Regions from separate parts of the Micromonospora craniellae genome, predicted to be linked through region 1. Evidence: riboswitches for the same ligand, from Rfam matches in the RefSeq annotation. Region 1 holds a riboswitch; each other region holds the start of a gene.
The links. A riboswitch is a leader RNA that binds a small molecule or an ion and turns the genes downstream of it on or off. The one in region 1 is predicted to bind cyclic di-AMP.
Positions count from the first base shown of each region.

Region 2: linked by a shared signal. The riboswitch ahead of ID554_RS22950 (coiled-coil domain-containing protein) and the one ahead of ID554_RS14195 (C40 family peptidase) in region 1 are both predicted to bind cyclic di-AMP.
Region 3: linked by a shared signal. The riboswitch ahead of ID554_RS03290 (C39 family peptidase) and the one ahead of ID554_RS14195 (C40 family peptidase) in region 1 are both predicted to bind cyclic di-AMP.

Region 1 is NZ_CP061725.1:3,178,647-3,186,213, reverse strand. It holds gene ID554_RS14210 (zinc metalloprotease) at 1-240, shown strand, start outside; gene ID554_RS14205 (pyridoxamine 5'-phosphate oxidase family protein) at 309-842, opposite strand; gene dcd (dCTP deaminase) at 922-1,500, shown strand; gene ID554_RS14195 (C40 family peptidase) at 1,556-2,596, opposite strand; cyclic di-AMP (ydaO/yuaA leader) riboswitch at 2,610-2,745, opposite strand; gene ID554_RS14190 (C40 family peptidase) at 2,925-3,938, opposite strand; gene ID554_RS14185 ((Fe-S)-binding protein) at 4,192-6,393, opposite strand; gene ID554_RS14180 (cell division protein CrgA) at 6,660-6,923, opposite strand; gene ID554_RS14175 (DUF881 domain-containing protein) at 7,148-7,567, shown strand, end outside.
Region 2 is NZ_CP061725.1:5,054,165-5,061,731, forward strand. It holds gene surE (5'/3'-nucleotidase SurE) at 1-723, opposite strand, end outside; gene ID554_RS22945 (1-phosphofructokinase family hexose kinase) at 720-1,709, opposite strand; gene ID554_RS22950 (coiled-coil domain-containing protein) at 1,921-2,997, opposite strand; cyclic di-AMP (ydaO/yuaA leader) riboswitch at 3,002-3,134, opposite strand; gene ID554_RS22955 (HelD family protein) at 3,297-5,411, opposite strand; gene ID554_RS22960 (alpha/beta fold hydrolase) at 5,506-6,450, opposite strand; gene ID554_RS32515 (hypothetical protein) at 6,597-6,719, opposite strand; gene ID554_RS22965 (hypothetical protein) at 6,932-7,261, opposite strand.
Region 3 is NZ_CP061725.1:717,791-725,357, reverse strand. It holds gene ID554_RS31290 (glycosyltransferase) at 1-29, opposite strand, end outside; gene ID554_RS03300 (polysaccharide pyruvyl transferase family protein) at 79-1,407, opposite strand; gene ID554_RS03295 (acyltransferase family protein) at 1,616-2,851, shown strand; cyclic di-AMP (ydaO/yuaA leader) riboswitch at 3,207-3,348, shown strand; gene ID554_RS03290 (C39 family peptidase) at 3,568-4,476, shown strand; gene ID554_RS03285 (DUF397 domain-containing protein) at 4,663-4,863, opposite strand; gene ID554_RS03280 (helix-turn-helix domain-containing protein) at 4,854-5,666, opposite strand; gene ID554_RS03275 (hypothetical protein) at 6,084-6,419, shown strand; gene ID554_RS03270 (DUF397 domain-containing protein) at 6,564-6,806, shown strand; gene ID554_RS03265 (hypothetical protein) at 6,886-7,329, shown strand; gene ID554_RS03260 (hypothetical protein) at 7,341-7,478, shown strand; gene ID554_RS03255 (CDP-glycerol glycerophosphotransferase family protein) at 7,536-7,567, opposite strand, start outside.

The DNA of each region.
Region 1 (7,567 bases):
TGGCTGAACCTCTACCACACCTTCCAGGGCGGCTGCGCCGGCAGCGGGGACCAGGTCGCCGACACCCCGGCGGAGGCGTCGCCAGCCTACCAGTGCCCGACCGGGCGGGACACCTGCTCCAGCACGGGGCTGGACCCGATCACCAACTTCATGGACTACACGTACGACACCTGCATGTACCAGTTCACCCCGGGCCAGGCGACCCGGATGATCAATGCGTGGAACACCTACCGCGCGTAGCGCGGGAGTCGTCGAGGCGTACCCCCCGGTGCCGGTCCCATCGTCAGGCGGGGCCGGCACCGGTCGGTTCAGGCCGCGCGGACATGTCGGGCCGTGCGGGTCGGGTGGGGCGTGGGCCGGGCGGCCTGCGGGGTGGCACCGGCCGGGTCGAGCCAGACCTGCACGGCTGGCTGGCCGACCAGCCCGCCGGTGGCGGCGCGCTCGTGGCGGGCGAGCATCGCCACGTCGACGGTGAACTCGAACAGACGCCAGTCGGCGTGCGGGGCGGCGCGGGCCGCGAGCGCCAGCCGGGCCACCGTGGCGTCGTCGGTGACCGGTCGGGCGCGGCCGGCGACGTACGCCTCGTCGTCGCTCTCCTCCGCCGGGAACGAGTGCAGCGCGTACCGCCCGTCGCGTTCCAGGTCGCGCCGCTTCGGCGAGTCGATCACGAAGCAGAAGAGACCGTCGGCGGTGATCACCGGGGAGACCGGGTGCACCCGGGGCCCGCCGTCGGCGCGGACCGTGGCCAGGTAGCCGAAGCCCGGGCCGTACTGCTGCAGGAGAAGGCGGATCCCGTCGGCGAGTCGAGGCTCGTCAGCGGTGAATTCGGACCAGGAAGCCATGCCGACACCCTATAGAACATACGTTCTAAGCAGGTAGTCCGACACGCAGGTCACGCATACCGACAGCTATGGTGTGGCGATGCTGCTCTCCGACCGCGACCTGGTCTCCGAGATCAAGGCGGGCACCCTGGCGCTGGAGCCCTTCGAGCCCACGCTGGTGCAGCCGTCCAGCATCGACGTCCGCCTGGACAAGCTGTTCCGGGTGTTCAACAACCACCTCTACACACACATCGACCCGGCCACCCAGCAGGACGACCTCACCTCGCCGGTGGAGGTGCCCGACGGCGAGCCGTTCGTGCTGCACCCGGGCGAGTTCGTGCTCGCCTCCACGCTTGAGCTGATCTCGCTCGGCGACCAACTCGCCGGCCGACTCGAAGGCAAGTCCAGCCTCGGCCGCCTCGGCCTGCTGACGCACTCCACCGCAGGCTTCATCGACCCCGGCTTCTCCGGTCACGTCACGCTGGAGCTGTCCAACGTGGCCAACCTGCCGATCATGCTCTGGCCCGGCATGAAGATCGGCCAGCTCTGCATCTTCCGGCTCTCCTCGCCCGCCGAGCACCCGTACGGCTCGCTCGTCTACGGCTCGCGCTACCAGGGTCAGCGTGGCCCGACGCCGAGCCGCGCCTGGCGGAACTGGCGTACCTGGCCGACCCGCTGACGACCGGCGGGCCTGCGCTGCGCAGACGCGGGCCCGTGGTCGTCCGCCCAACGACTCAGCCGGGTCGACCGAAACTGTGGATCGGACTGCTGTCCATCCGTTTCATCGTGATCGGCTTGCCCGCGCGGGAGGCGTGCACCACCCAGCCGCCACCGACGTACATGCCGACGTGGTGCAGGTCGCGGTAGTAGAAGACCAGATCACCCGGACGCAGGTCGCCGCGACCGACCGAGGCCGTGACCTGCCGCTGGCGCGCCGCGTTGTGCGGCAGCGCCACCCCGGCCCGCGCCCACGAGGCCAGCATCAACCCCGAGCAGTCGTACGCGTGCGGCCCCTCGGCGCCCCACGAGTACGGCTTGCCGATCTGGGCGCACGCGAAGCTGACCGCCTCACCGGCCGGGCCGCCCGGGTAGGTGGCCGGACAGGGCGCCGGCCGCAGCGGACCACCCCCACCGTCGTCGTACGCGCGCAGCCGCAACCGTTGCAACCGCTCGATCTCGGTGTCGATCTGCCGCCGCTCCACGGCCAGGTCGGCCGAGGTCAGGTTCAGCTCGGCGATGGTTCGGTCCAGCCCGGCCCGGGTGGCGGCGAGTTCGTCGCGCAGTTCACTCGCCTGCCGTACGTCCTCCCGCTGGAAGCGGGCGTACCGGTCGAGCAAACCGAGCTGTGCGACGACCTCGCCCGGCGACCGGCTGCCCAGCAGTGTGTTCACGGCGCGCACCGGCTCGCCCCGGTACGCCCGCGCGGCCAGCGCGCCGACCCGTTTCATCGCCTCGTCCACCTGCTGTTGCAGCGGGGCGATGCGGGCGGTCAGGGCGTCCGCCTCGCGGCGGGTGCCGGCCAGGTCCTGCCGGGTGGCGTTGTGCCGTTCGATGACGGCTTCGAGCCGGTTCCAGTCCTCGTCGATCTGGCGCTCGATGTCGTCGACCGTGGGGTCGGCGTGGGCCGCCGTCGCGCCACCGGTCAGCATGACGGCGGTCGCGGCGAGTGCGGCGAGTGCGGTGGTGCAGCGGTACCAGCGGGATCGCGACGCAGCCGTCGTCGGGCCGGGCTTCGCCGGCCGGCGCGACGGTGGCCGCGGGGCATGGTGTGCCACCGGGCTCCGTACTCCATTCTTCCCAGACCGCCTACCGGGTTAGCTGACGGGTTCGGGCACCCGGGACGCCCTACCGCGACCATCGCGGACTCACCCCGGAAAACCTGGTTCCCCGGCTCGCTTGGACTGCGACTCGGCGGTGTCGGACCGTCACCGCCCGGGATGGGCGATCCTGCCAGCGGGCCGACGATTGCCCAGCGTAGGGACGACCGGCGTCGATACGCAACACGTCCACACCGTCACTCTCGGTGCAGTTATCCGACAACAGGGAAGGCCCCCGGTCGCTTGACCGGGGGCCTTCTGTCGTTCCTGCGTACGCGCTCAGGCGTCAGCCGGGGCGGCGGAAGCCGGCGACCGGCATCGTCGTGATGGGCGAGACGTTGACCGGTCTACCGGCCCGTGGGGCGTGGACCATCGTGTTGTTGCCCAGATAGAGCCCGACGTGACTCACGTCGCTGCGGAAGAAGACGAGGTCACCGGGGCGGGCGTCGGCCCGGGAGATCGCCTTGCCCTCCCGCCACTGGGCACCGGTGAAGTGGGTGAGGTGGATACCCGCCGCCTTGTACGCGTACTGGGTCAGGCCGGAGCAGTCGAACGAGTTCGGCCCGGTGGCACCCCAGACGTACGGCTTGCCGACCTGCGCGCAGGCCGTCCGGATGGCCGTCCGGGCCGCGTCGCTGACCACACCGTTGATGGTCGGGCAGTTGGTGGTCTTGACCGTGGTCACCGGCAGCGACCGCTCCAGCCGCTTGATCTCGGCGTCGATTTGCTTCCTCTTCGCCGCCAGTTGTTTCTGCTTGGCCTCCTGGTCGACGATCAGCGTGTCGAGCGTGGCCTTCTGGTCGTCGTACTTCTTCCGGATCTTCATCACGCCCTCAAGCTGGCGGCGCTCATCCCAGGCAAGCCGGTCGAGGAGGGCCATCTGCTCACCGAGCTGGTCCGGCTTCGCGTTGAGCAGCACCGCGCCGAGTTCCTGCGAGGGGCCGGTGATGTAGTACCGAGAGGCGAGGCCGGCGACGCGGTTCATCGCCAGCTCCGCCTCCAGCGCCAGCGGCTGGATCTTCTTCTCCAGCTTCTCGGACTTCTCGCGGTTGACCCGCAGCTCCGAGCGCACCTTGTTGAACTGCTCGATGGTGGGTTCGAGCTGCTGCCACTGCTTGTCGATCTGGCGCTCGATCTCGTCCACCGACGGCTCGGCGTACGCGGGCGCGGCGAGCAGACCGGCACCGACCGCGGCGGCGGCGACCAGGACGACCAGGCCGCGTACGGCTTTGCGCAGCCCGCGCGCGGGGGTGGACCGTCCCGACGCGTGACGATGGAGGGGCATGGTTGCCACCGGCACCGACTCCTTTGCGACCGACCACCGGGCGTCCCGCGAGCGGTAGGGGGCGAGACAGACGACCCACGGCGGCCGGTGCCCCACATTAGGGGAACGCGCGGAGCGGAATCAAGGCGACCAACGGCTCATTCACCTTTGCGCGACCGACCGCACACAAAGGGTGTCGACCAATTCGTTACAGTTATCTACGCCAATACAAAAATCGGGGCGTGTCGGCATCCGCACGGATGCCGACACGCCCCGACGTACGCGCTGGTCACCCGGCGGCCGGCTCGCCCTCCTCGGCGCCCCGGGCCTGCTCGGGCTTGACCGACCGCAGCAGCACGCTGGCCACGTCGACCACCTCGACCTGGTCGCCGGCGCCCTTGCCGTTGACTCCGTCACTCAGCATCGTCGAGCAGAACGGACAGCCGACCGCGACGGTCTTCGCACCGGTGGACATGGCCTCCTCGACCCGATCCACATTGATCCGCTTGCCGATCCGCTCCTCCATCCACATGCGCGCGCCACCGGCGCCGCAGCAGAAGGAGCGCTCACTGTTGCGCGGCATCTCGACCAGGCCGTTCTCGGCGCCGACAGCGCTGCCCAACACCTCGCGCGGCGGGGCGAAGACACGGTTGTGCCGACCCAGGTAGCACGGGTCGTGGTAGGTGACGCCGCCGTCGACCGGCTGCACCGGGGTCAGCTTGCCGGTGGCGACCAGGTGCGCCAGCAACTGGGTGTGGTGCACCACCTCGAACTCACCGCCGAGCTGGCCGTACTCGTTGCCCAGGGTGTTGAAGCAGTGCGGACAGGTTGCGACGATCTTCCGCTTGGCCTTCTCGCGGCCCTCGAACGCCTCGTTGAGGGTCTCCACGTTCTGCTGGGCGAGCATCTGGAAGACGAACTCGTTGCCGATCCGGCGGGCCGGGTCGCCGGAGCAGGTCTCGCCCTCACCGAGGATGGCGAACGAGACGCCGGCCTCGTTCAGCAGCGTGGCGACCGCCCGGGTGGTCTTCTTCGCCCGGTCCTCGAACGCACCGGCACAGCCCACCCAGAACAGGTACTCGAAGTCCTCGACCTCGCCGACCCGGGGCACCTCGAATTCGAGGCCCTTGGTCCAGTCCTCCCGGGTGTTCTGCGGCGCTCCCCAGGGGTTGCCCTTGTTCTCCAGGTTGCGCAGCATCACGCCGGCCTCGGAGGGGAAGTTCGACTCGATCAACACCTGGTAGCGACGCATGTCCACGATGTGGTCGACGTGCTCGATGTCCACCGGGCACTGTTCCACGCAGGCACCACAGGTGGTGCACGACCAGAGCACGTCCGGGTCGATCACGCCGCCCGCCTCGGCGTCGCCGATCAGCGGCTTCTCCGCCTCGGCGAGCGCCAGCACATCGACGTGGGCGAGCTGCGCGGCGGTGGCCTTCTCCTCGCCGGTGAGGTCCTTGCCGCCGCCGGCCAGCAGATAGGGCGCCTTGGCGTACGCGTGGTCGCGGAGGCTGAGCACCAGCAGCTTCGGCGATAGCGGCTTGCCGGTGTTCCAGGCCGGGCACTGCGACTGGCACCGGCCGCACTCGGTGCAGGTGCTGAAGTCCAGCAGGCCCTTCCAGGTGAACTGCTCGACGTGCGCGACGCCGAACTGATCGGACTCCGGATCGGCCTCCTCGAAGTCGAGCGGCTTGCCCTCGCTCATCATCGGCCGCAGCGGCCCGAGACCGGAGCCGGACGCACCCGGCTTCCGCTTGAAGTAGATGTTGGGGAAGGCGAGGAAGCGGTGCCAGGCGACGCCCATGGTCACGTTCAGCGAGATCACGATGAGCCAGGTCATCGAGATCGCGATCTTGATGAGGGCGGCGATGCTGACCCCGGACTCCCAGTCCGGCAGCGCCGAGCCGACCGCGTGACTCAGCGGGGTGGCCCAGGTCGGGTACTCGAAGTGGTCGGTGGCGACCTTGAAACCACGGATCAGGAAGCCCATGACCAGAACGGCGAGGACGACCGTCTCGACGAAGTAGCCCTGCCACATGGTGGAACCGGTGAACCGCGACCGGCGTCCGGCCTGGCTCGGCCGGTTGGCCACCCGGATGGCGATCAGCACCACGATGCCGACGACACCGAGGATGCCGATCCACTCGGTGACCAGTCCGTAGAGCGCCCAGCCACCGATCAGCGGCAGCCCGGCGGTCGGCGACACCACCTCGAAGTACGCCTCGAGCACCAGGAGCGACAGCACGAGGAAACCGACCATCACGAACCAGTGCGCAGCGCCGACCACGCTCCAGCGGAGCATCCGGGTGTGCCCGGCGGTCTCCGCGAGCATCGTCTTCGTACGCCCGAGGTGGTCGCCGGAGCGGGAGGGGTCGGGCTGACCCAGCCGGATCACGGCGAACAACTTCGAGACCGCGCGCACCGCAAGCCACACCGCCACGGCGGTGATGGCGGCCGCGAGGATCGTGGTGACGATCTGGACGCTGCCCATCGCGTTGGCCTCCCGGTCTGCTGCCTGTCGAGCGGCTCAGCGACCGGGGTCGGGGTGCGATTGGTCACGCCTGGGTGCCGCACCTCGACCCGGATCGGTCGATGACCTCGGTCCACTCGGTCATGCGATGCAGCTTACGCGCAAGGTTACTCAGCAGTAACGTGAGACTTCTCGCACCTGGGCCACGCCGCCCTGGGCACACCTTAGGAGGCCGCCGCCGAATCCGCTCGGTCGGGGCCCGGGACGGGTGGTCCTGAGCTGGGGAATCAGCGCCAGCGCGAGAGCAGGATCAGCGAGGCGACCATCGCGCCGAAGCCGACCGCGAGGTTCCAGTACCCGAGCTCCATGACCGGGTACTCCTGCTCGGACAGGTAGTAGACCACCAGCCAGGCGATGCCGAAGGCGATCAGCGACACGGCCGTGGCGGGCAGCCAGACCGGGCTCGGCTTGCGGGACGTCGATGCCGTCGTCGGGCGGACGTCCGTAGGCGGGGTGTACACCTTCTTCTTGCGGACCTGAGACTTGGGCACGACGCTCTCCAGAGGGGTTACGACCTCGTCCGGCCTGACAACCGGGCGCGGGGGCGACGGTCCATGGCCAATAATGTTCCGACAGCTAGCGTAGTCCGGAAGGCCCGTCCAATCCACGAATGGGGCCAGACCGATGCCTGGCACCCTGGAATCGGAGGGTTGGGCGGCTGTTCGCTCCGCCGCACCCAGGGGTGCCGGAGCCGGAGGACAAGGGGGAACGGCCCGTGGAGTACACGTCCGGCGCGGCGTCGTGGCGGAAGGCGCTGCGACGACTCGTCGCCGGGTTGCTGCCCCGCCGGCCGCGTCAGCGCCGTCCGGGCTGGTCGATCGGGGTACCGCTGATCGCCGCCGCAGCCGGCCTGCTCTTCACCACCACCGCCACCACGGCAGGCGGCACCATCCTGCGCGAGGACCGACGCCCGCAGCTCGCCGAGCTGATCGAGGACCGCCGCGCCCAGGTGGCGGCGAACGAGGAGCGCGCTGCGACGCTGCGCAAGGAGGTCGAGAGCCGTACGGCCGACCTCGCCGGCTCGGACGAGCCGATCAGGGAGCAGCAGGAGCGCGCCACCGCCAGCCTCTCCACCGCCGGCTTCACCGAGTTGACCGGTCAGGGAATGACCGTAGAGCTCGACGACGCGCCCCGG
Region 2 (7,567 bases), 1.9 Mb from region 1:
ACCCGGCTGCACCGCCTGACCGGGTTCCTCCAGCGCGGTACGCACGAAACCGTGGCCGGACTCGGCGACGGTCATCTGCACCTGACCGAAGGTGGCCAGCCCGGCCCGGCGTACGCCACGCAGCCGGCCCAGCGGCACGTCCGGCGAGTTGACGTTGAGTACGCTCTCCACCGGCCCGGCGGTCAGCCGGGGGAGCAGGTCCAGGGCCACGTGTGCGGCGGTGGCCCAGTTCCGTTCGGCGTCGCGTACCCGGGCTGCGGCGGCCACCGCGGCACCCCCGCTGACGGCGGTGGCCTCACCGGCCGAGAGCACGTCCAGTGACACCGCCAACGCCCGGCAGCCGTTGGCGGCAGCCGTGAACGCCGCGCCCACGGTGCCGGAGTGCAGCACCGCCCGGCCCGCGTTCGCTCCCCGGTTGATGCCGGAGAGCAGCACCGACGGCGGCGGCCCGAACGCGCCGTGCACGGCGATCAACGCGATGAAGCCGGGCGATCCGCCGACCCCGAAGGCCGGCACCCCGTCCAGCTCCGCCAGCGGGTGCTCGCGGACCACCACCTGCCCGTCCTGCTCGATCGCGCTCATCGCGGCGCTGGTGCCGCTCGCCTCCTCCAGCGGTGCGGCGACCACCACGTCCAGCCCCCGGTCGACCGCGGCCCGGGCCAGCGCCTGGATGCCCGGCGCGGCGATCCCGTCGTCGTTGGTGATCAGCACACGCAAGGTCATGCGCCACCCACCCGCTGGGCCAACTCGTCCGGGGTGGTGCGTTCCTGCGGGCGGATGCCGGCCGGCTCCAGGCGCACCCGGTCCACCAGCCCGGTGATCGAGTCGAGCCGACCGGTGCCCAGCCCGTGCCGGGTGACGTTCAGTGCGCCGGCCGCCGCGCCGGTCCGGATCGCCGTCCGTACGTCACCTCCACGGGCCACCACGGCGGCCACGCTGGCGGTCATCGAGTCACCCGCGCCGCGTGGGTCAGCCGCCTCCAAGCGGGGCATCCGCACCTCGAACACCTCGCCGTCGACGAGTGCCAGCGCCGGCTTGTCGGCCCGGCTGACCACCACGTTCTCGGCACCGGTGGCGTGCAGGTCGTAGATCGCCCGGGTGAGCTGCTCCTCGTCGTCCTCGGCCGCGCGGCCGTCGGCGATCAGCTCCTCGTGGCTGACCTTGACGAAGAAGACCCCACTCTCCAGCACTGCCGTCAGGTGGTCGCCACTGAGGTCCACCACCACCCGGCTGCCGTTGGCGCCGAGGTCGGCGGCGAAGCGCCGGTACAGGTCGGCGGGGACCAGCGACGGGTCGTTCGGGCCGCTGAGTACGCTCACCGCCGCGCGCAGCCCCTCGCCGAGCGCCAGGTTGTAGAGCTCGTCCAGCTCGTGCCGGCTCAGCGGCTGCCCGGTCACGTCGACGATCTCCTGGCGGGTGCCCTCGCGACGGTCGTGCACGTACCCGCCGCTGCCGCCGGAGTCCCGCGCCACCACCTTGAGGTCGACGCCCTCGCTGACCAGCAGCGGCTCCAGCACCTGCCCGATCTCGCCGCCGAGCGCGGTGCAGAGCACCACGTCGACGCCGTGCGACAGCACCATCCGGGCCTGCCAGATGCCCTGTCCGCCGGGGTGCAGGTGTAGCTCCGGAGTCTCGTTGGGCTGGTCGATCGTGACCGTGAGCAGGGGCGTCGGCGCGAAGACCATCACATGTCCGGTCGTGGCGCTCATGACGCACCGTCGCACTGGGCCCGTTGCGGTCCACTCATAACCGTTCCTCCCGCTCGCCCGCGAAATGTCCGCTTCGATGTCGACGGTAACGAAGGTGGCGCGAGAACGCGCGGCGACGGGCGGGGCGCGCCCGAGGCGACCGGGCCGGGGGCGGGAACGACGACGCCGGGTGGGTCGACCCCGTGGGGGCGCTCCACCCGGCGTGCGCGGGTCAGTACACCGACAGGTGCACGTGGTTGGTGTGGTCGCTGGACGGGTCGCCACGCGCGCCGCTGTACGTGCGCCAGCCGCTGCTCGGCAGCCAGATCTGCTTGTACCAGATCACGTAGAGCACGGCGAGACGGTCGGCGTTGTTGACGTAGAACGCCGCCAGGTTGTTGCCGTACGTCCGGTCGCCGCCGGTGGCGACCCCGCCGAAGCCGTTCTTCTGCGCCGCGAAGTCGCAGGCCCGACCCTTCGGGTGCTCACCCGAGCCGCCCGCGCGGTAGCAGGAGACGTACCGGGTGAAGCCGGCCGCCTTGGCCTGGTTGAGCGCGTGCAGGGTGCGCGGGGTGATGCAGCCGTTGGCCGGTGTGGGGTCGTTGACGCTGCACGACTCGGCCGGCCAGGATCCGTTGGCGTTGCGCGGCGCCGGCTTGGCCGTGGGGCTGCTGGAACCGCTGCTGCGTGCGGGAGCCCGGCTGGCCGCCCGCTCCTCCGCCGCGGCCCGTTCGGCCCGCTCGTTGGCCACGGTCAGCGAGCGCTCGGCCTGCTCCTTGCGCTTGGCCATCACGGCCACCTGCTTGCGCTGCTCCTGCACCTCGACGTCGAGGGCCTGCTTGGTCTTGCTGACCTCGTCCCGGGTGGTCCGCAGGTCGTGCAGCGCGCGTTCCTCGTTGGCCGCCACCGCGTCCAGGGCCGCCGCGCGGTCCATGAAGCCGGCCGGGGAACCGCTGTTGAGCAGCGCCGACGCGGCACCGAGCCGGCCACTGCGGTACGCCTGCGCGGCGATCTCAGCGACCTTCGTGCTGCGTTCGGTGAGCTGACCCTCGGTCGTGGTGAGCTGCTCGGCAAGCTTCTTCTGCCGGTCGACCGAGCGGTCCAGCGCGGTCTTCGCGTCGAGGTAACCCTTGCTGGCCGCCTCCAACTGGGCGCGGAGCGCCGGGGTGCCGCCCTCGTCACCGACGTCACCGGGTGCCGCGGAGGCGGCGCTGAACGGTGCGAGCGCGGCGCCCAGGGCGAGGGCGAGCCCTGCGGCGATCAGGGCCGCCGTACGGGCGGCCGGTCTCACGGTTGCCACTGCTGGCATGCACATGTCCTTCCGTCAGCCGCCGACCGGGTTAGCTGACGGGTTCGGGACGGAAGATCCCTACCGCTGGACGCGGATGCACCCCTGGAACATGGTTCCCCGGTTCGCCCTCGCGGGCGATTAGGCGGCGATCACCGCCGGCACCGGTGGGTGCCGCCTGGCGGAGACCGGGTACGAGCCTACCGGTGCTGGTGGGACCGGCGCAGCCGGTGTGACTCGTGGTGTTCGCCTGGTCACCAGTAAACCAGACATAAGGGATTCTTGTCGCTTTTCGCTTCAGTGGGGGTCGGCGGTCCGGGTCAGCCGATCGGGTCGATCGTGGTCAACCGCTGGGTGGCCCGGGACAGGGCGACGTAGAGCGTGCGGACGCCGGAACCGGGATCGGCACGGATCTCGCCGGGGGCGACCAGCACCACGCCGTCGTACTCCATGCCCTTGGCCTCCAGGCTGGTCACCACCTGGAGACGCTCGCCGCCGAGCCCGCCCAGCCAGGCCGCGACCTCGTCCCGGCGCGGCACCGGAGTGATCAACCCGACGGTGCCCTCGACCTCGCCGAGCAGCGCGCTCGCCGCGGTCAGCACGCTGGTCTCCAGCTCCGCCGCCGGCACCACCAGCTCCACCGGGTCGACCCCGGTGGCGCGCACCGCGGTGGGCAGGGCCAGCTCCGGGTACGCCCGCCGGATCTCGGCCGCCGCCACGGCGAAGATCTCCGCCGAGTTGCGGTAGTTGGTGGTGAGCGTGAACCGGTGCCGACGGCGGCGACCCAACGCCTGGTCCCGGGCCCGGGACAGCTCCTGCGGATCCCCCGTCCACGCGGTCTGCGCCGGGTCGCCCACCACCGTCCACGAGGCCAGCCGGCCGCGCCGGCCGATCATCCGCCACTGCATCGGTGACACGTCCTGCGACTCGTCCACCACCACGTGCGCGTAGTCCCGGTAGTCCTCGGGCCGTTCCCGGGCCGCCTGGCGAGCCGCCCGCTGCCGGTCGGCGAACGTGCTCAGCTCGCGCACCCCACCGGCGAGCTGGAACGGGTCGCGCTTCGCGCGGGCCGGACGGACCGGTTTGCCGAGCAGCGCGTCCAGCTCGTCGAGCAGCGCCACGTCGGCGACGGTCGGCCCCTCGGCGGCCAGCCCCCGGTACGCCTGCTCCAGCAGCCGGATCTCGGCGCGGGACAGCAGCCCGGCGGCGTACCGGCGCAGCCGCTCCGGATCGGCCAGCCAGCCGAGCACGTGCCGGGGATGCAGCCGGGGCCACCACGCCTTGAGGAAGTCCCGGAAGTCCGTCCGGTCGATCAGTTCGTCCTCGAAGGCCCGCTGCTCGGGCAGCCGGGGAATGCCCAACCGGCGGGCCTGCGCCCAGAGCGCCGCCAGTACGCCGTCGAAGCCGGCCCGGCGCACCTCGTTGCGCCGTGCGCCCCGGGACAGCGCCCGCTCCCGGACGGCGTCCAGTTCGGCCCGCTCCAGCCGCAACAACTGCCCCCGGTAGAGCAGCCGCAGCTCGGCCGGGGAGTCGGGCACACCGTCCCGGGTCGCCCGCTCCAGCAGCCGACGCATCCGCAGCGACCCCTTGACCGCCGCCACCTCGACCGGGTCGGTGCGGGTGGCGACCAGCCCCGGGAAGAGGGTGCCCAACGAGTGCAGGGTGGCGGTGTCCTCACCCAGGGACGGCAGCACCGAGGCGATGTACTCGACGAACACCGAGGACGGGCCGACCACCAGGATGCCGCCCCCGGCGTACCGGCTGCGGTCGGAGTAGAGCAGGTACGCGGCGCGGTGCAGGGCCACCGCCGTCTTGCCGGTGCCCGGACCGCCGGAGACCAGGGTCACCCCGGAACCGGGGGAGCGGATCGCCTCGTCCTGCTCGCGCTGGATGGTCGCCACGATGTCGCGCATGCCCCGGCCGGTGGTCCGGGACAGGTTGGCCAGCAGTGCGCCGTCACCGACGACCGCCATCTCCGCCGGGGCGGTGTCCGGGTCGAGCAGGTCGTCCTCGATCCGGGTGACCCGCTCCCGGCTGGACTGGATCGTCCGGCGGCGCACCACACCCAGCGGCTCGGTCGGGGTGGCCTGATAGAACGGGGCGGCGGCCGGAGCACGCCAGTCGACCACCAGCGTCGCGGCGTCCTCGTCGCGGATGCCGAGCCGTCCGACGTGGAACACCTGCCCGTCGCGCAGGTCGAGACGGCCGAAGACGAGGCCCTCGTACTCGGCGTCGAGCGCGTGGCGGCGCTGCGCGGCGTGGAACACCATCGCGTCCCGCTCGACCAGCGCACCGAAGTTGCCGACCCGGGCCAGCCGGTAGCCGTCCCGCTCGGCGCGGACCGCCGCGCGGCGCAGCTCGGACAGTCGCGCGTACACCCGGTCGAGATGCCGCTGCTCGACGGCGATCTCCTGGTCCAGGGTGCTCTGGTCCACCTCTTCGTTCTCCTCGTCACGCCGGCCCGGCCAACCGCATGAGATTACGCCCCACCTCACGGGCGTGCGGAGGCAGCGTGTCCGAGTGCGATCTCTATCGGCGGCGGGCGCGACCGGCGGCGGAGCGATGGCCGGCGGGCCGGGCGTCGGCGAGAACCTGACGCAGGACGCCGGAGAGGGCGGCGGTCACCTCCTCGGGGCGCTCCATCATCAACATGTGCCCGGCACCGGGGCAGACGGTCAGCTCGGTGGCCGGCAGCGCGGCGGCGATCGACTCCGCGCACGGCGGCGGGGTGAGCCGGTCCCGGTCGCCGACCAGCGCCGCCGCCGGCAGGTGTGCCAGCGCGGCGAGCGTGGCCAGCCGATGCTGGGCACCGAAGGAGGCCCGGAAGCCGCCGATCGAGCGCAGCGAGGCGCGGGCCACCGCCGAGGTCACCAGGCGGATGTCGGTCGGGTCGCAGTGGTCGCCGAAGAGCATCCAGCCGATGCTGGGACGCAGCGCGCGCAGCAGGGCGCGGGGTGGACGCCAGGCCCCGCATCGGGCGAGCACCCCGGCCCCGGTGGTCTCGGCCAGCCGGATGATCCGGGCGATCCGGGGCGACAACCCGTAGACGGTGTGGGTGTGCCCCTCGGCGGTGGTCGAGACGAAGACCAGCCCGGCCACCCGGCGGGCGAAGTGCCCGGGGTGCCGGTGCGCGTACTCCATGATCGTCATGCCGCCCATGGAGTGACCCGCCAGCACCACCCGCCCGGTCGGTGCCACCGTGTCCAGCACCGCGGCCAGGTCGTCGCCGAGCTGGGCCAGCGTCGCCGTGGGCAGCGTCATGCAGCTCGACCGGCCGTGCCCGCGCGCGTCGTAGCTGACCACCCGCACCGACCGGTACGCCGCGCGAAGCGCCGCCACCTGCCGGTGCCAGCTCCGTCCGTCCAGCGTCCAGCCGTGCAGCAGCACCGCCGTGACCTCGGCGTCCGCCGGCCCGTCGGCCTCCACGTGCAGACGTACGTCGTCGCCCAGTCGCACCTCGACCGGATCTGGCATCGCCACCTCCCCAGGCACACGCGGCCGCGTAACACCGGGGATACCCGGTGGTAACACCGGCTACCCGTCATGAGACCACGCGGATCGGGGTGCTGAGAAGATCCCGGAACCGGGCACGTCCCCGGGACGATCGGGTCAAGCTGAGGTCATGGCGGTGTCGCGGACAGCCCGGCCGTCGCCGGGCGGCCGGCGGCACCCCGCGTGCCGCGCTGGCCGACCTGCTCGCCGGCAACCGACGCCTCGTCAGCGGCCAGCCGGTGCACGGGCACGACGTGACCGCCGCCGCCGCGAGCGCCTCCGGCGACCAGCAGCCGTACGCCGTCCTGCTCGGCTGCATCGACTCGCCCCGCCGGAGCGCTGGCCCACCTGATCGACCGGATCGCGCCCGCGGTGACCGAGGTGGGGGGGGCGGGGGTGGGGACGCGCGAACGCCCGCCGGGTGGGCCCGGCGGGCGTTCGTGGTGGTGCGGGAGGTGGGGGCTCAGCCCTCGAAGACGCCGGCCTCGACCAGGCGCTTCTCGGTGGCGTCCCAGCCGTCGCCCGGGTGGGCGGCGTTGAGGCCGTTGATCTCCGCCCGGATCTTGGTGGCGTGCCCGGCGGCAGCCAGCACCCGGATCTCCTCGACGAAGGCCTCGGAGTCGGTACGCAGGTGCGCGGTCTTGCCGTTGGTCAGGTTCCGCACGTAGGCGTGCTTGCCGCCGTTGAGCGGGATGAGGTACTTGAACTCGCCCAGCACGCTGAGTGCGCCACCCTGGCCAGCCTGGCCGGCCCGGACTGACGCGCGCGCGGTCTTAGAGGTGTTGCTCGCCACGGAGGTACTCCTTGCAAGACGTACGGAGGACGGGGAACGTCCGGGGGCTGGTGCGGGCGGTACCGAACGGGTGACCCGCAGAGGCTGTACGCGGCACAGGCCGCCGATGGAACTGTACACGAGCCACGATCCCGGCTGGTCGTCGCGGCGTCACGAGGTGGAACCGCAGTCACCTGTCCGGGTATTCCGACCGGCGGATTTCCCGATTCGCTGGCGCACCATCCGTCACAGGAGTCATCATGTGTTCCTGCAACGCACCCGGTCCGGGTCGAGGTCGTAGGGGAAGACGCACCTCGCTCTCCGGGA
Region 3 (7,567 bases), 2.5 Mb from region 1:
GTCTGGTCGGCCGGAATGTCGTCGCGGATCGAGTCGAGGCACTATCGCAGGTACGCCTCTACGCCGGGCAGCGCGAGGCTAACGGTTGAGCATGCGGCGCACCGAGCCGGGGACCGCCTTCTTGATCCGGGTGCGGATCCGCTCCGGCCGAGCCGTCGTCTGGGCCTGATCGCGGAGTGCGGCCTCCTGGTCGCGCAGCCACTCGATGCGCTTGACCAGCACCTCGGGCGAGGTGGCCAGCGCCGGGCGAACGGCCGGCGGGAAGGCGGTCGCCTGCCTGGTGGCGTCGAACACCGCCGCGCTGTCGCCGTCGCTGAAGGAGTTGCCCAGATTGTGCTTGTTCAGGAACTGGAGCATGGTGTCGTACCGCTGCTTGTGGCCGTTGACCATGCCCGAGTAGTCGGCCTCGTCGTAGAGCTGGGCCGCGTCCACGTCGGCCGGCACGTCCCGCATCACCCGGTGCGGGATCTCGAAGTAACGGGCCAGTTCCAGGGTGCGCGAGTCGTGCGCGAAGAGGAAGCCCGGCGTACCGGCGAGCAGCGAGACGATGGTGCCGTGGATGCGGGTGCCGAAGTTGAAGTCGAACCCGGAGAGGTAGTCGATCCAGGTCCACGGGTCGACGAACATCCGCACCTTGTCCTCGGTGAACAGCGGGTGCGTGGTGTGGATCGGGATCTCGCCGCTCTTGCCACGGTCCTCGGGAGCGTCGCCGAAGAGCAGGGTGCCCAGCGTCTTGAGGTCCTGCGGGATGTAGCGCAGGTTCTCGTAGCGCTGGTGGTGCGTCTTGATGATCTGAGCCATCGACTTGACGTACGGCGAGACGGTCAGCGCGATCCGGTCGTACGGGCCGATGAACGTCTTGCGCTTGTCCACTGGCAGGGTGTCGCCGTGCAGGAACATCGACGGGCAGCCGATCACGTCGACGTTGGAGAAGCCGATCGTCCGCAGGTAGTCGGCGGTGATCTCACCCCGGACGCCGATGCTCGGCGAACGGTCGAGGACGGCCCGGCAGAAGCGGCTGACCTGATCGTCGATCGGCCGCAGGTATTCCCGGTCACCGTCGACGTTCGTCTGCACACCCACCCCGAGCACCACGACCGGAATCTTCAGCCGCTCGATCAGCCGGCTCATCGCGTCGAGCCGGTGGGCGTAGCTGCGCCGGAACGCGTTTGCCAGCGGGACCACGAAGACGTCGTACTCCTCGTTGATCCGGTCGCTGTCCCGCATGTTGACGGTGAAGCCGTTGGGGGTGATGGTGGCGGTACGGGTGGCCAGCAGCTTGTTCGCGGCGTGACTGAAGACCAGGTTGCCGGCGTTCTCACCGATCAGGTTCCGCTCGAACGTCTCCTCGGGCGAGTTGACGTCGAAGGGACCCTTCCGGGCCCGCATCAGGATCCGTTGGTGCATCGCTGACTCTGCCTCTCGTCGGTGTGCTGGTCCCGCCTCGGCATTGCCCAACGCGCCACCGGGCCGGATGGCGGGGTGGATGCTCATCCAAGTCCCGGGAATAGTAGGCCACCGGGGGACCCGTTGACACCTGAGCCACATCCGCCCCATCCGCCCGGCCTCCCCGCCCGGTTCGAGGGGGAGTGCCCGCACCGGTATGGTGCCCGGAATGACCAGCACCACCGTCGTCGACAGGCCGCCCACCACCACCCGACGCGGTGACGCCAGCCGATTGCCCTCGTTGACCGGACTGCGCTGGATCGCCGCGCTGCTGGTCTTCGGGTTCCACGCCGGCACCATGCGCATCATCGCCGAGCCGGGTCACCAGGCGGTGGTCGGCGAGATCTTCACCCTGGGCCTGTCCGGGGTGCAGTTCTTCTTCATCCTGAGCGGCTTCGTGCTGGTCTGGTCGGCCCGCGTCGGTGACTCCCGCCGCCGGTTCTGGCGTCGGCGGCTCGCCAAGATCTATCCGAACCACCTGGTGATGTGGGCGCTGGCCATGCTCGCGGCGCTCTGGTTCGCCGACCCGATCAACCCGGTGGCCGCGCTGGAGAACCTGTTCCTGCTCCAGGCGTGGGATCCCCGACCGGGCTACTTCTACAGTGTCAACAACGTGAGCTGGTCGCTCTCCTGCGAGCTGTTCTTCTATCTGTGCCTGCCGCTGGCGCTGCCGCTGGTGCGCCGGGCCAAGCCGTGGATGCTGTGGGCCGTGGTGATCGCCGTGCCGCTGCTGATCCTGGCGCTCTGGCCCGGTCAGTTGCTGGTGCCGGAGCAGAGCCGCTGGTGGTTCACCCAGATCTTCCCGCTGGTGCGGTCGCTGGAGTTCTGGATGGGCGTGGCCGCCGCCGAGCTGATGTTGCGTGGGCGCTGGCGCGGCCCCCGGCTGCCGATGGCCACCGTGATCTTCGTTGCCACCTGGGTGGCGGCCTCGGAGTGGATCCGGGCCGAGCTTTGGGCGGCGCTGCTGTCGGTGGCGTACGTCCTGGTGATCGCGGCGGCGGCGGACGCCGACGTGCACGGCCGCCGGTCGCCGCTGCGTTCCCGGCTGATGGTCTGGCTGGGCGAGGTCTCGTTCGCCTTCTACCTGGTGCACGTCTTCGCGATCATGACGATCCTGCGGCTCACCGGGAACTGGGGCACCGGCCTGCCCGGTTGGTGGGGCGTGCCGGCGGTGATCGGGTTCCTGCTGCTCACCCTGGCGCTTGCCGCGCTGCTGCACCGCTACGTGGAGCAGCCGATGATGCGACGGCTCGCCCCGAGCCGCACCGGGGCCCACCCGCCGCCCGCCGCCGATCCTGCGCAGCAGTCCGCAGAGGCGTCCGCACCGCAGCCTGCCGGGCCGCCGAGGCAGCGCGCGCCGGGCGACGAGCCGAGTACCGCAAGTTGCCGCAACCAGCACCGTTGAGTCCATGCTGGACTGTTGTAGTCGGCAGCCCGATCTGCTGTTTTGTGTTTCGCTGACGGCCGGGTACGACGAGGCGGATCGAGTGAGTCCGGTCACATCGCTCGCCGGAGCGGACGCCGAGGTGAAAAACGCCCGAGACGTGACGCGATGCCCGGAGACATTGTCTGCGGGTGGTCCCGTTGTCACCGCCCGTTGCGTCGATCGCCGTCGGTCCCGTTGCGCGACATCTATGACCGAACGCCCGAAAATCAGCAAGCTGGATCATGTTTAAGCAGGTCAGGATGGGTTGGCAGGGGAATGGCCGGCCAGTAGTGTCGGCCCGTCCGATGCGGTACCCGATCGCAGGAGGCGACGCCGCATCGACCCGCCTAATCGTGGTCTCACGAACCGGGGACCCACCGCACCACTGGGGTGAATCCGCGAGCATCGGCTCACGGTAGGGCCAACTTCCCGCCCGAACCCGTCAGCTAACCCGGTCGGCGGTGTCGGAAGGAGCTTTCCTCTCGTGCAGCCCCTCGTGGTCCCCTTCTTGTTCCTCCACGGCACCGCGGTGCCCGCGCCCACCGGGCCGTCGGCCACCAGCTGACAGCGGCCACCGCCCCCGCCCGGTCGTCCGGGCACACCCCTCGCACGGCCCGTCCGCGTACTCGGGCGGTCCTCGGCAGGACCTGTCGAGCTGACCGCCGGAGCGACTCGCCGTGCCTCCCTGAGCCCCCGTGGAGGACTCCGTGAAGCAGACCGTCACGCGCCAGCTACGCCGGCTGGCCACCGAACGCCCTTATCAGGTCGCCGCCGCCTCGGCCGCCGCGCTGGCGCTGGCCACCGGCGCCGGTGCCGTACTCGTCGGCACCGAGGACGCCCCGGCCACCGCACACACCACGACCGCCGTCGCCGAGTCGCGCGGCGACACCGCCGTCTCCCGCGCCGACACCCGGGTGGAGCCGCCCCCGTCGACCCTGCCCAGCAGCGCCGTCCCGAGCAGCGCCGTCCCGAGCAGCGCCGTCCCGAGCAGCGCCGTCCCGAGCAGCGCCGTCCCGTCGCCGTCGCCCTCGCCGAAGGCCACCTCGGCGGCCCCCTCGCCGGTGGTCACCAGCAAGAAGGCCGCACCGAAGCCACCGGCGCGCAAGGTCCTGGACTACGACTTCCAGGCCCAGATCACCGGGTACTACTGCGGCCCGGCCGCGGTACGCAACGCGCTCAGTGCCGCCGGGGTGAATCGTGACCAGGATTCCCTGGCCGCCCAGCTCGGCACCACGTACGCCGGCACCAACTCGGCCCTGGACACCACCCGGGTGCTCAACGCCACGCTCAAGGGTGCGCCGTACTCGACCACGATGCTCCGGGGCGGCTCGGCCACCCCGGCGCAGATGGACCAGCTCCAGGCCGACGTGGTGAAGGCGATCACCGGCGGGCGCGGTGTCGTGGTGAACGTGGCCGGCAGCGCCACCGACACGGGCGGCCGCTGGCACTCCTTTCCCGGTGGCCACTATGTCGCCGTGGTGGGCTACGAGGACGACGGTCGACTGGTCAAGATCGCTGACTCGGCCAACGCGTCGTACTACTCGTACTGGATGACCACCATCGACCTCGCCCACTGGGCCGCCACCCGCGGCTACTCCTCCTGAGATGTAAGGACGAGATGTGCGGACGAGATGTAAGGAGGGGTCCCCTGCTATCGCCTCGTGCATAGCAGGGGACCCCTCCTTACATCCGGGTGTGCGCGGCCGGTGGACGGCCTTGTGGGCATGGTGCGCACCGAGCATGGAGAAGCCCTCGGTCGTTCGACCGAGGGCTTCCGCGTCGTACCGGGATCAGGCGTGCCGGTCGAGCATCTTCGCCAGACCGACGAAGCTCGCCCACGACACCGGGGTGAAGGCCAGCGTGCCGCCGTCCCGGTCCTTGGTGTCGCGCACCAGCACGACGCCGGACAGATTGTCGGCGACCTCCACGCAGTCGCCGCCACTGGAGCCGCTGCGGGTGGACTTGCGCCAGGTCGCGCCGTTCAGATCCATGGCTTCACACAATCCTTCATCAGCTCGATCGACTGCCGGCCAGACAGTGCCTCGTTGCGCACGGTCTCCCATTTGGACAGCAGGGTATTGACGTCTTCGTCCTTGTCGGCGAGGACTCCGCCGAGTTGGGTCTCGATATTACCGACCCAACCATCGTCCGTGCTCCTTGCCAGGATGAAGGGGCCGGTCAAACCAGCGTGCATCCCCACGCCGACAGGCACGAGGTGCACGCTGATGTTGGGTCGTTCGGCGAGGTCGATCAGGTGGTGCACCTGCTCGACCAGCACGTCGTGGAGGCGCTCGTCGACCCGCCGGAGCACCACCTCGTCGATCACCGCGACGAACTGCGGCGGCTCCTCCTGGTCCAGGACCGCCTGCCGGGCCATCCGGTTCGCGAGCCGTCGCTCCACCCCGGCGTCGGTCAGGGTGTCGTCACATCGGATCACCGCGCGGGCGTAGCGTTCGGTCTGTAGTAGGCCCGGGACCAGCGTCGACTGGTAGCACCGGAGTTGCCTCGCGGTGCGCTCGGCCTCCAGGTAGGGCAGGAACCACGCGGGCTGGCGCAGCACCTCGGCCGTCCGCAGCAGTTCCTCGAACATGCCTCCGGTCTCCAGGACCTCGTCCGCCCGTTTCGCGAACGGCCTGTCGACCGGGCGGGTGCCGGTCTCCACCGCCGACACCAGGGATGCCGAGTAGTTCGACCGTCGGCCGAACTCCTCCTGGTTCATGCCCGCTGCCGTCCGCAGCCGGCGAAGCTGAGTGCGGATCAGCTCGTGCAGGTCGGAAGGCTGCTCACGTTCCACGTCACCTCCAGGGGATTCACCAAGATCGCCACGCTGCCGTCAGGGGCCGGATCGGCGCACCAGGACGCCGCCGTGGCCAGCGTCGATGCCTTCCGACAGTAGTCCTGTCCTCACCAGACTGTCACCCATGCGGATCTGCTTCACGCCGTGCAGAGCTGGGGCGGGTTCTGCTCCGGGGCCGCCCGTGACATCCCCCCGTGCGCGGGCGGCCCCTCCCGATCCCTAACCGACGGAGGTCGACGTGCGTACGCACCCGTACCAGTGCCCGACGATGGTCCTTCCGGTTCTGCCGCAGCGACGGCGCGGCGCTCCGCTGCCCGGGTGGATGCGCCAGCCGACCCAGGCGCTTCCACTCCATGGCCCCGGACCGACCGGCTTCCTGACGCCGGCTCAGGCGTGGCGGTCGGGTGGTCGGCCGTGCTGACCACCCAGCTCGCGACGCCTGGCCGTGGCCCGCACGCCGACCGCCCGGGCGGCTCAGGCGGGAACACTCCGCACACTCCGGCGCGACCGACCTGGTTCTGCCGGGTCGACGGGCAGCCGTGGCCGTGCGGTGAGGCCAGGCTGCTGCTGCCCGTGGAGTTCCGGGGGAACGTCCCCGGGCTGACGATCTATCTCGCCGGCCTGATGTACGAGGCCATGCGCGACCTCTACCAGCTCAACCCGCACGACGGCCCGGAGCCCGAGGAACTGTTCGACAGGTTCGTGGCCTGGGGAGCAACTCGCCGGCCCGTTGTTGAGGGGGCGAGCTGATGCAGCCCTGCCAACCGAGGGTGAGGGGACCTCCGTACCCGCCGTTCCGCGAGTCGCCCCAGATTTGTGATCGCACCAAGGTAGGACATAACGGATGCGGAGGCCGCACCTTCGCGCATGCGAGAGCACGGAAGGTCCACTCTCATGTTCCAGCAGAATCTGTACGCGCTGCCGATCGACGGCGCGCGGTTCACAACCTACTGCGGCGGGAACCTCGGCGGCGACAACGAGACCTGCGCCGAGGTCGCCCCGATCCCCGGCGTCGCCGACGCCTACGTGGTGCGCGACAACAAGCAGGTCGGCGCGGGCAGCGAGCTGCGCTTGACCGGCGGCGAGATGGACAACCTCGCACTCGGCTGGGTCCGGGACCGGGGCCTGACCGCCTGACCAGGGCACCTGGCAACAGCTCCGGCCGCCCTCGAACGGCAACGGGGGCGGCCGGTCCACAGCACAGAGAAGGACGCAGATGCGCTGGGAAGGGCATTGGCACGGCTTCGGTCCATGGGTCGGTTCGCGTGCCGACTTCGCCAAGGAGGGGCCACGCAGACCTGGCGCGGACCTCGGCGACGCGGAGACACAGATCTTTCTCGCCAACACCATGACGCCCGTACTGACCGGCCACTGGCTCCTCCGCCGGAACCAGGCCGCCGCCGAGCGGACCTGGACCGACGTGGCGGACGCGACAGCCTGGATGAGACAGGTCCGCGAGGCGAACCCGGCTGCCGGGTTCGGCGGGCCGCTGCTGACCGTGCAGGAGCGGATCGAGCGACAGCGCACCAGCCTGGTTCTGGGTAGCGACGTGGCATGGGGCTACTACACCCCGGCGTTCAGCTATGTCTCGTTCGCGGCCGTCTGCTGCCCCAATCGCTTCCTCCCCGGCATCGTCTGCCCGTCGCCGCCACGTACCTGACAGGAGTAGCCATGTCGCTCGGTCTCCTACTTCCCCCAGACGGCGTCGCCGAGCTGATGGACCGCTGGCCCGACGAGCCACGCGTCTACCAGCGCCCGCCGACCGAACTGGATCGCACCGTCACTCCCGAATGGCTCTACACCACCTAGCGCGATCAGCCTGGCCCCGGCTCTTTCGAAGACAGCTGGGGCCAGGCGGGCTGGCGGTCAGGTGGCGGTGGGCAGCGCGGCGTCGGCCG